2 regions of the Halomonas elongata DSM 2581 genome follow, and region 2 is predicted to be linked to the other one. Evidence: predicted binding sites of a transcription regulator. Region 2 holds the regulator's gene; the other holds the start of a gene.
The links. Region 2 encodes sigma-54, which starts transcription at its own class of promoters, with help from an activator protein. Its sites were predicted from a motif close to TGGCACNNNNNTTGCTNT; they were not measured.
Positions count from the first base shown of each region.

Region 1: the regulator sigma-54 is predicted to act here: its motif matches at 1,886-1,903, upstream of hmpA (NO-inducible flavohemoprotein).

Region 1 is NC_014532.2:2,207,930-2,211,886, reverse strand. Features, by position in the region: gene HELO_RS10455 (AraC family transcriptional regulator) at 1-580, shown strand, start outside; gene hmpA (NO-inducible flavohemoprotein) at 658-1,842, opposite strand; gene norR (nitric oxide reductase transcriptional regulator NorR) at 2,171-3,724, shown strand; gene HELO_RS10440 (patatin-like phospholipase family protein) at 3,730-3,957, opposite strand, start outside.
Region 2 is NC_014532.2:1,070,425-1,074,381, forward strand. Features, by position in the region: gene HELO_RS04980 (PTS sugar transporter subunit IIA) at 1-468, opposite strand, end outside; gene hpf (ribosome hibernation-promoting factor, HPF/YfiA family) at 475-786, opposite strand; gene HELO_RS04990 (RNA polymerase factor sigma-54) at 887-2,308, opposite strand; gene lptB (LPS export ABC transporter ATP-binding protein) at 2,514-3,239, opposite strand; gene lptA (lipopolysaccharide transport periplasmic protein LptA) at 3,236-3,766, opposite strand; gene lptC (LPS export ABC transporter periplasmic protein LptC) at 3,763-3,957, opposite strand, start outside.

The DNA of each region.
Region 1 (3,957 bases), 1.1 Mb from region 2:
CGAGCTGGTGACAGCGAGCGGTGAAGGTATCGACGACCGTGATGGAGGTGGCAAGAATGAAGCGTCGCCGGTGCCCATGGCATCGGTGTCGATGACCGATGGCATGCATGGGGCGGTGGAGCGCTTGTTGCGGAGCCTGCACGACCCCGCCGAGACGGCCGCCATGGGAGAGGCGCGCGTGCGCGACGTGGTGTTCGAGGCCCTGCGCGGCCAGCAGGGGCCGGCACTGCGTGCCCTGGTGCTGCATCAGGGACACTACTCGCGCATCGTCCAGGTACTGTCGCGGCTGCATGCCCACTATGCGGAAGAGGTGTCGGTGGAGGAACTGGCCCGTCAGGCGAACATGAGCCCGTCGACTTTCCATCAGCATTTCAAGGAAATCGTGCAGGCTTCGCCGCTGCAGTACTTGAAGCGATTACGACTGCTCAAGGCTCAACAACTGCTGGCCCAGAAGAGCTGCAACGTGAACCAGGCGGCCCTGGCGGTGGGCTATCGCAGCGTCTCGCAGTTCAGTCGTGACTATAAGCGCTACTTCGGCACGGCGCCTCTGCAGCATCGCAAGGAAGAGCATTCGCTGTAGGCGTCGTGAGGCTTGTGAAGCGAGCGGAGGCCGGATAGCCGCCGGGTGGCGACTATCCGGGTGAGGCTGGTGGGGCGTCAGGCGGCCTCGAGCGCGCGCGAGGGCCCGAAGTGCTCGAAATGGCGGCGTTCTGCGGGAACCCCCAGGGATTGCAGGATTTGGTCGACGGCGACCATGAAGCCCTGCGGCCCGACGTAATAGCAGTGAGGCGCGCCGGCAGGGAGGTAGCGGGCGATCAGCTCACGGTCCACACGCCCGATATGGTCGACATGGCTGGCATCGTCAGCTTGTTCGTAGACGGTGACCACCCGCAGTTGATCGGGATAGTCGCGAGCCAGGGCCTGCACGTCGTTGCCGAATGCATGATGGTCCTCGTCCAGCGCCGCATGCAGGTAGACGACCTGCCGCCCCTGTTCCAGGGCCTGGCGCAGCAGCGACAGCATGGGGGTCTGGCCGACGCCGCCGCTGAGCAGCATGAGCGGGTCGTGTCCTTCTTCCGGCAGGGTCAGATCGCCGGCGGGTGGCAGCAGCTCGATGCGGTCGCCGATGTTCAGCACGTCATGGAAATGGCGGCTGACGACGCCGTCGGCTTCGCGCTTGATGGAGATCCGGTAGCTGCGGCCATTGGGGAAGGCCGACAGGCTGTAGTGCCGATAGACCGGCTTGTCGTCGATAGTGAGGCGAACACCGATGAACTGGCCGGGGCGGAAGTCGGCAACGGGCTGGCCATCTTCGGGTTCCAGAACGAAGGAGCGAATGACGGCGCTTTCCTGACGGATGTCGGCGATACGGAAGGACCTGGCTCCGCGCCAGCCGCCGGGGGCCTCGGCGAATTCGCGATAGCGTTGGCTCTCTAGGTCGATCAGCAGATCGGCCAGCTCCTGATACAGTGCGCCCCAGGCATCGGCGACCTCTTCGGTGACGGCTTCGCCCAGGACGTCGCCGATGGCGGCCATCAGGCATTCACCGACGATCGGATACTGGTCAGGTTGGATATCCAGCGATACGTGCTTGTTGACCACGGTTTCCAGGGCATGGCGAGCCTGGGCCGGGTTCTTGCGTAGCTGGACATATGCCAGCACCGAGCTGGCCAGGGCGCGCGGTTGGCCGCCAGTGGCCTGGTGGGTCTGGTTGAAGAGCGGCGCGACTTCGGGATAGCGCTCGAACATCAAGGGATAGAAATGCTGGGTGATGGTGGTGAGATGTTCGGCAACGACGGGAGCAGTCGCTTCGATGATGCGTTCCTGGGTGCTTGTCAGCATGGCCGTAAGCCTCTCTCCGGAATATGGTGAATGACACCATGAATGAGCAAGGCGCGTTCCATGTTATTGTCATTGCGACACTTCGCCACATGGGTTTCGCAACTATCTGTTATTAATATAGTTTTTTGGCCTTCCTCCAGAAGGAAACATCGAGGGGATCATGGTTCCGTCCTGTGTTGTTCCAATGACAATAGTCGATATGACACTATGAGTGTCGTTATGACAGCTCTTCTCTGAACCTCTCCTTGGTCCGTAGTGGGAGAAGTCGTCAAGAAAGTCGTCGAGAAGGTCGTCGAGAAGGTCGTCAGGAAAGCGGGGAAGGTAACGAATGACGGAATTTCTCAAGGCACTGCGAACTCTCCTGGCTCGGCTGTCGGAGGGAGAGGCCTCCGATATGTACTGGGCCAACCTGCTGCGGGCCCTGGTGGGGGATTTCCCCGCCGATGCCAGCACCTTGATGGTGATGGACGGGGACGCCTTGCGTCCGGTGGCGTTGCTGGGCCTCGATGACGAGGTCCGCGGACGGCACTTCGCCTTGCAGGACCATCCCCGGCTCGCGGCGATCGCCAGCCATCCCGGCGTATGCCGGTTTCCTCATGACAGCCCGCTGCCGGACCCCTTCGATGGCTTGATCGACGAGGACCTCAGCGAGGTTCACGATTGTCTCGGCGTTGCGCTGCGCGACGATGACCGCCTGATCGGACTATTGACGCTGGACGCGCTCGAGCCCGGGCGTCTGGACGGCCTCGATGACGAGCAACTGTTGAGCATTGCGCGGTTGCTGGGGACTTGCCTGTGCCTGGCCGAGCGCTTGCGAACCACGCGTACCCGTCTCAACGAGGCCCTGGCCCAGGATCGGCCCACCGAGGTCAACTGGCGCTGGAACAGCCGCGCCATGCGTCAGCTCGACGATGCCATCGACCTGGTGGCGCCCACCGACATGAGCGTGCTTCTGCACGGGGAAACGGGGGTTGGCAAGGAACTGGCGGTACGCGCCCTGCATCGTCGTTCGCGTCGGCATCAAGGGCCATTGGTGCAGGTCAATTGCGCCGCCTTGTCGGAGAGCCTGATCGAAAGCGAGTTGTTCGGCCATCGGCGAGGTGCCTTCTCGGGGGCGACCGAGGATCGACGCGGGCATTTCGAGATGGCGGATGGCGGCACCCTGATGCTCGACGAGATCGGTGAGTTGCCCCTGGCGCTTCAGCCCAAGCTGCTGCGCGTCCTGCAGGAAGGGGAGATTCAGCCGCTGGGTTGCGAGACGCCGCGCAAGGTCGATGTGCGGGTCATCGCGGTCACCAACCGCGATCTCAATGCCGAAGCCGACGCCGGCCGATTCCGTGCGGATCTCTATCATCGGCTGAGTGCCTTCCCCCTGTATGTGCCGCCCTTGCGCGAACGACCCGAGGATATCCCGCTGCTGGTCGGCCATTTCCTCGAGATCAACAGGGTTCGCCTGGGACTCAACAATCTGCGGCTGGAGGCGGAAGCCGAAGCGGCGCTGCTGGCCTGGCATTGGCCGGGCAATGTCCGCGAGCTCGAACACACCCTGGCCCGGGCGGCGTTGCGCGCCCTGGGGGAGCGAGATACTCCGACTGGCAACGATCGCCGTCAGTCGGTGGCCCTGATCACACGCGAGCATCTCGACCTGCCTAACGAGGCTGGAAGGACGCTGGCCGAGGGGGCAGGGGATGCGTTGGCCGATGCCGAGCGCCCCGGTGAACCGTCATTGCCGCTGAAGGAGGCGACCGAGGCGTTCCAGCGGCGCCACATCCAGGCCAGCTTGAGCGAGCACGATGGCAATTGGGCGGCGACGGCCCGGTCACTGGGCATGGATCCGGGCAATCTGCACCGCTTGGCCCGACGCCTGGGCCTGAAGGCATGACGTCGTCAGGAGCGCGACGCTGCCTCCGGAAATGCCTGATCGGAACGTCCGAGCGGGCGAAAGGTATCGTCGAAGACGGTGTCCAGGTCGAAGGTGGAACGCTGGCCGATGGCCTCGAAATGCTCTTCCAGCCATTGGTCGGCCCAGTGCCGGCCCAGTTCGTGAAGCTGCGAGATGAAGCGCCATTCGGCATTCATCTTGCTCGACGCGCCGAGTGATTCGACATCCTGCGC
Region 2 (3,957 bases):
GGCCGATGCCTGTCGGCGAATCGCCTCGATGAGCCGTTCGTGCAGGGCCTGTTGGCTGTCTGCGCGACGCAGGGCGTTGCGCGTGTCGGCGTCGTTCATCACGGCGGCGACCTGGCCGAGCAGCGCCAGGTGGGCGTCGTCGGCCTGTTCGGGAACCAGCAGGACGAACACCAGGTCGACGGGGTCGCCGTCGACGGCATCGAAGTCGATCGGTTCGGCGAGCTTCAAGAAGCCGGCGATGGGGGCCTTGCAGTGAGGGTTGCGGGAATGGGGAATGGCGACCCCGTGCCCGATGCCCGTGCTGCCCAGGCGCTCCCGACCGATCAGACGGCTGAAGACCTCCTGGCTATCCAGGCTGGGTGTGTTCTGGGCGATGAAGGTGCTGAAGAATTCCAGCACGCGCTTCTTGCTCCCCCCGGGCACATCGAACAGGGTGCGCTCGGGGGGCAGTATGGTTTCCAGAGACATGACGGGTCAGCGTGCGCCGGCGGCGCCCTGGGCGCGCGCCTGGGATTTTTCCTTGTGTTTCACCAACTGGCGATCGAGCTTGTCGGCGAGGGCGTCGATGGCGGCGTACATGTCGCCGTCCATTGCTTCGGCATGCAGGTCGGCACCGGCAGCATGCAGGGTACAGGCAGCTTGTTGGCGTTCCTTCTCCACGGAGAGCGTGACTTGCACGGTGGTGATGTTGTCGTAATGACGTTCGAGGCGCGCGAGTTTCTCTTGGACATAGTCACGCAGGGCGTCGGTCAATTCCACATGATGGCCGGTGAGGTTGACTTGCATGACACGCTCCTTGCTCCTGGGATTGTGCCTCGATTGTAACCCTTTTTGGAGTCGAGCAAACCCCCTGTGTAAAGCGCCTTTCGCGCCCCGGTTCGGGAGGTCAGCGAAGGCGCTTGCGTTGGCTCGAGGACGGGATGTTCATCGCTTCGCGATACTTGGCCACGGTGCGTCGCGCCACTTCGATGCCTTCCTCGGCGAGCAGGGTGACGAGCTTGTTGTCGGAGAGCGGTTTGCGGGCCGGTTCCTCCTGGATGAGCTTGCGGATCCGGGCGCGGATGGCGGTGCTGGAATGGGCGTCGTCGCCACCGCCGACATGACTGGAGAAGAAGTACTTGAGCTCGAACACGCCGCGCGGCGTGTGGATGTATTTCTGGGTGGTCACCCGCGAGATGGTCGATTCGTGCATTTCCACGGCCTGGGCGATATCGGCCAGGATCAGCGGCTTCATGGCCTCCTCGCCGTGTTCCAGGAAATCCAGCTGGCGGACCATGATCTCGTGGCCGACCCGCAGCAGGGTGTCGTTGCGGCTGGACAGGCTCTTGAGCAACCAGCGCGCTTCCTGCAGGTGATCCTTGAGAAACTGGTTGTCCTGGCTCTTGTCGGCGCGCCGGATCAGGGCGGCGTAGTCGGGCTGAATGCGCAGTCTCGGCATGGCCTCGGGGTTGAGCTCGACCTGCCAGCCCTGTTCGTCGCGCCGGGCGATGAGATCGGGGATGACATAGTCGTCGCTGCCGCTGGCGAAGGTGCTGCCCGGGCGTGGATCGAGTCCTCTGATCAGGGAGATCACTTCGTCGAGGGCTTCGTCGTCCAGGCCGAGGCGCCGTTTCAGCAGGCGTCGGTCATCACCGGCCAGGGCCTCGAGAAACTGGCGGGCCAGGCGCCGGGCCTGTGGAAGCCAGGGGGTGTCCTGGGGCAGGGCGGCGAGTTGCAGCATCAGGCATTCCCGCAGGTCGCGAGCGAAGACGCCGGTGGGTTCGAATTGCTGTACGCGCAGCAGTACGGCTTCGACCTCGCGGCTGGACGGTCCCTCCAGCCCTTGGTCGCGCAGGCCCTCGCGGATGTCGTCCAGGGGCTGGTCCAGGTAGCCGTCGTCGTTCACCGCATCGATCAGGCTTTCGGCGATACGCGAGGCACGTTCCTCGAGGCCGCTCATGGCCAACTGCCAGGCCAGGTGACCCTGCAGGCTCTGGCCGGCTGCCTGGCGTTCGAAATCGGGGGCCTCGCCGCTGCCCGAGCCGCTCAGGCTTCCCAGGCCGGCGTCCTGATAGGTGTCGGACCAGTCGCTGTCGACGGTCAGTTCATCGGGAATCTCGCTGGCCCAGTCGTCCTCGGCCGTCTCGCCGACCGCCAGCTCGCCGAAGTCCTCGTCGAGCTCCAGCATGGGGTTGGATTCCAGGGCCTGCTGGACTTCCTGGCGCAGGTCGAGGGTGGAAAGCTGCAGCAGGGCAATGGCCTGCTGCAGCTGAGGTGTCATAGTGAGCTGGGTGCCGAGCCGCAGTTGCAGGGAAGCCTTCATGGCCATAGGAAAAGAGATCCGCTCAACGTGCGAGAAAACCCCACCCTAGTCCGCTGTCGCGGCGCATGCAAGCCCTTGTTCAAGCAATTATCATGCCATTGGCAATTTTCGTGCCTTGGCGATAAAGCATTCCTTATATCAGCTTGTTGTGATCAGACAGACTGGGGAAAGATGGGTGAGGGGCGCCATGCCGGACAGTGACCGGCATGGATCAGAGTCGGAAGTCCTGTCCCAGATAGACATCGCGCACCTGCTGGTTGGCGAGGATCGCCTCGGCGTTGCCCTCGGCGATGATCTGGCCGTCGCCGACGATGTAGGCGCCGTCGCAGATATCGAGGGTCTCGCGGACGTTGTGGTCGGTGATCAGCACGCCGATGCCGCGGGCCTTGAGCTGGCGGATGATACCCTTGATTTCGCCGACGGAAATGGGATCCACGCCCGCGAAGGGTTCGTCCAGGAGAATGAAGTCGGGTTCGGTGGCCAGGGCGCGGGCGATTTCCACTCGACGACGTTCGCCACCGGACAGGCTCATGCCGGCGTTGTTGCGGATGTGAGTGATGTGGAAGTCTTCCAGCAGCGATTCCAGTTGGGCGCGACGGCCGGCTCGATCGAGATCCTTGCGGGTCTCGAGGATGGCCATGATGTTGTCGGCCACGCTGAGCTTGCGAAAGATCGAGGCTTCCTGAGGCAGGTAGCCGATGCCGGCGCGGGCGCGCTCGTGCATGGCGGCGCCGGACAGGTCCCGGTCACCGATGGCGACTTGCCCGGCATCGGCACGAACCAGCCCCACGATCATGTAGAAGGACGTGGTCTTGCCGGCCCCGTTGGGGCCGAGCAGGCCGATGATGCGGCCCTGATCGATCTCCAGGCTGATGTCGTGGACCACGCGGCGGCCCTTGTAGCTCTTTGCCAGGTGGCGTGCATGGAGTGTCTTCATTGAGAATCCTGCTTCTCGGGCTCCAGGGTCATGCGTACTCGCTGGTTGCCTTCGACGCCCTCGGCGGCAGAGCGTGCCTGGACGACGCGGCGGTCGAGGAAGTATTCCAGATAGCCACCGTTGAAGGTGTCGCCGCCCCGGTGCAGTTCGGCCTGGTCGATGAGCTCCATGCGGCGCTCGGCGACGTGGTAGACGATGCGCTGCCCCCAGCCGCGTACCACGGATTCGTCGGGAGCGGGTTGCTGTTCGATGTAGGCGCGCTGGCCGGTGGCAATGGCCTGGGACAGCTGGCCGGCGTCGTTGCGGCGGATTTCCACCCGTGCGCCGGTCAGCAGCATGCTGCCCTGCTGAATGCGCACGTTGCCCTGGTAGACGGCGGTGCCGGCCCGGTCGTCGAGGTCCAGGCGATCGGCCTCGACCTGGATCGGCGCGCTGGCGTCGCCCTCGAGTGCCTGTGCCTGGGAGGTGACGAGCGTCAGCATGGCCAGTGTCAGGCCCAGTAGGGCGGCGAGAGTCGGTCGCGTCATGGCTCGGGGTCCTCGTCGGTTGCCGGCGGATGGTGGCCGCGGACATTGTCGGTCAGTCGGGCGCGATTGTCATGAAGCCAGGCGTCGAAACGCTCGCCCTGCATCGACTGGGGCGGCTGACTCAGCGTGGCCGGCGTTTCGCTCCAGGCGTGGCCGGTGTCGGCATCGTAGTGCAGCTCCTGGGTGGTCAG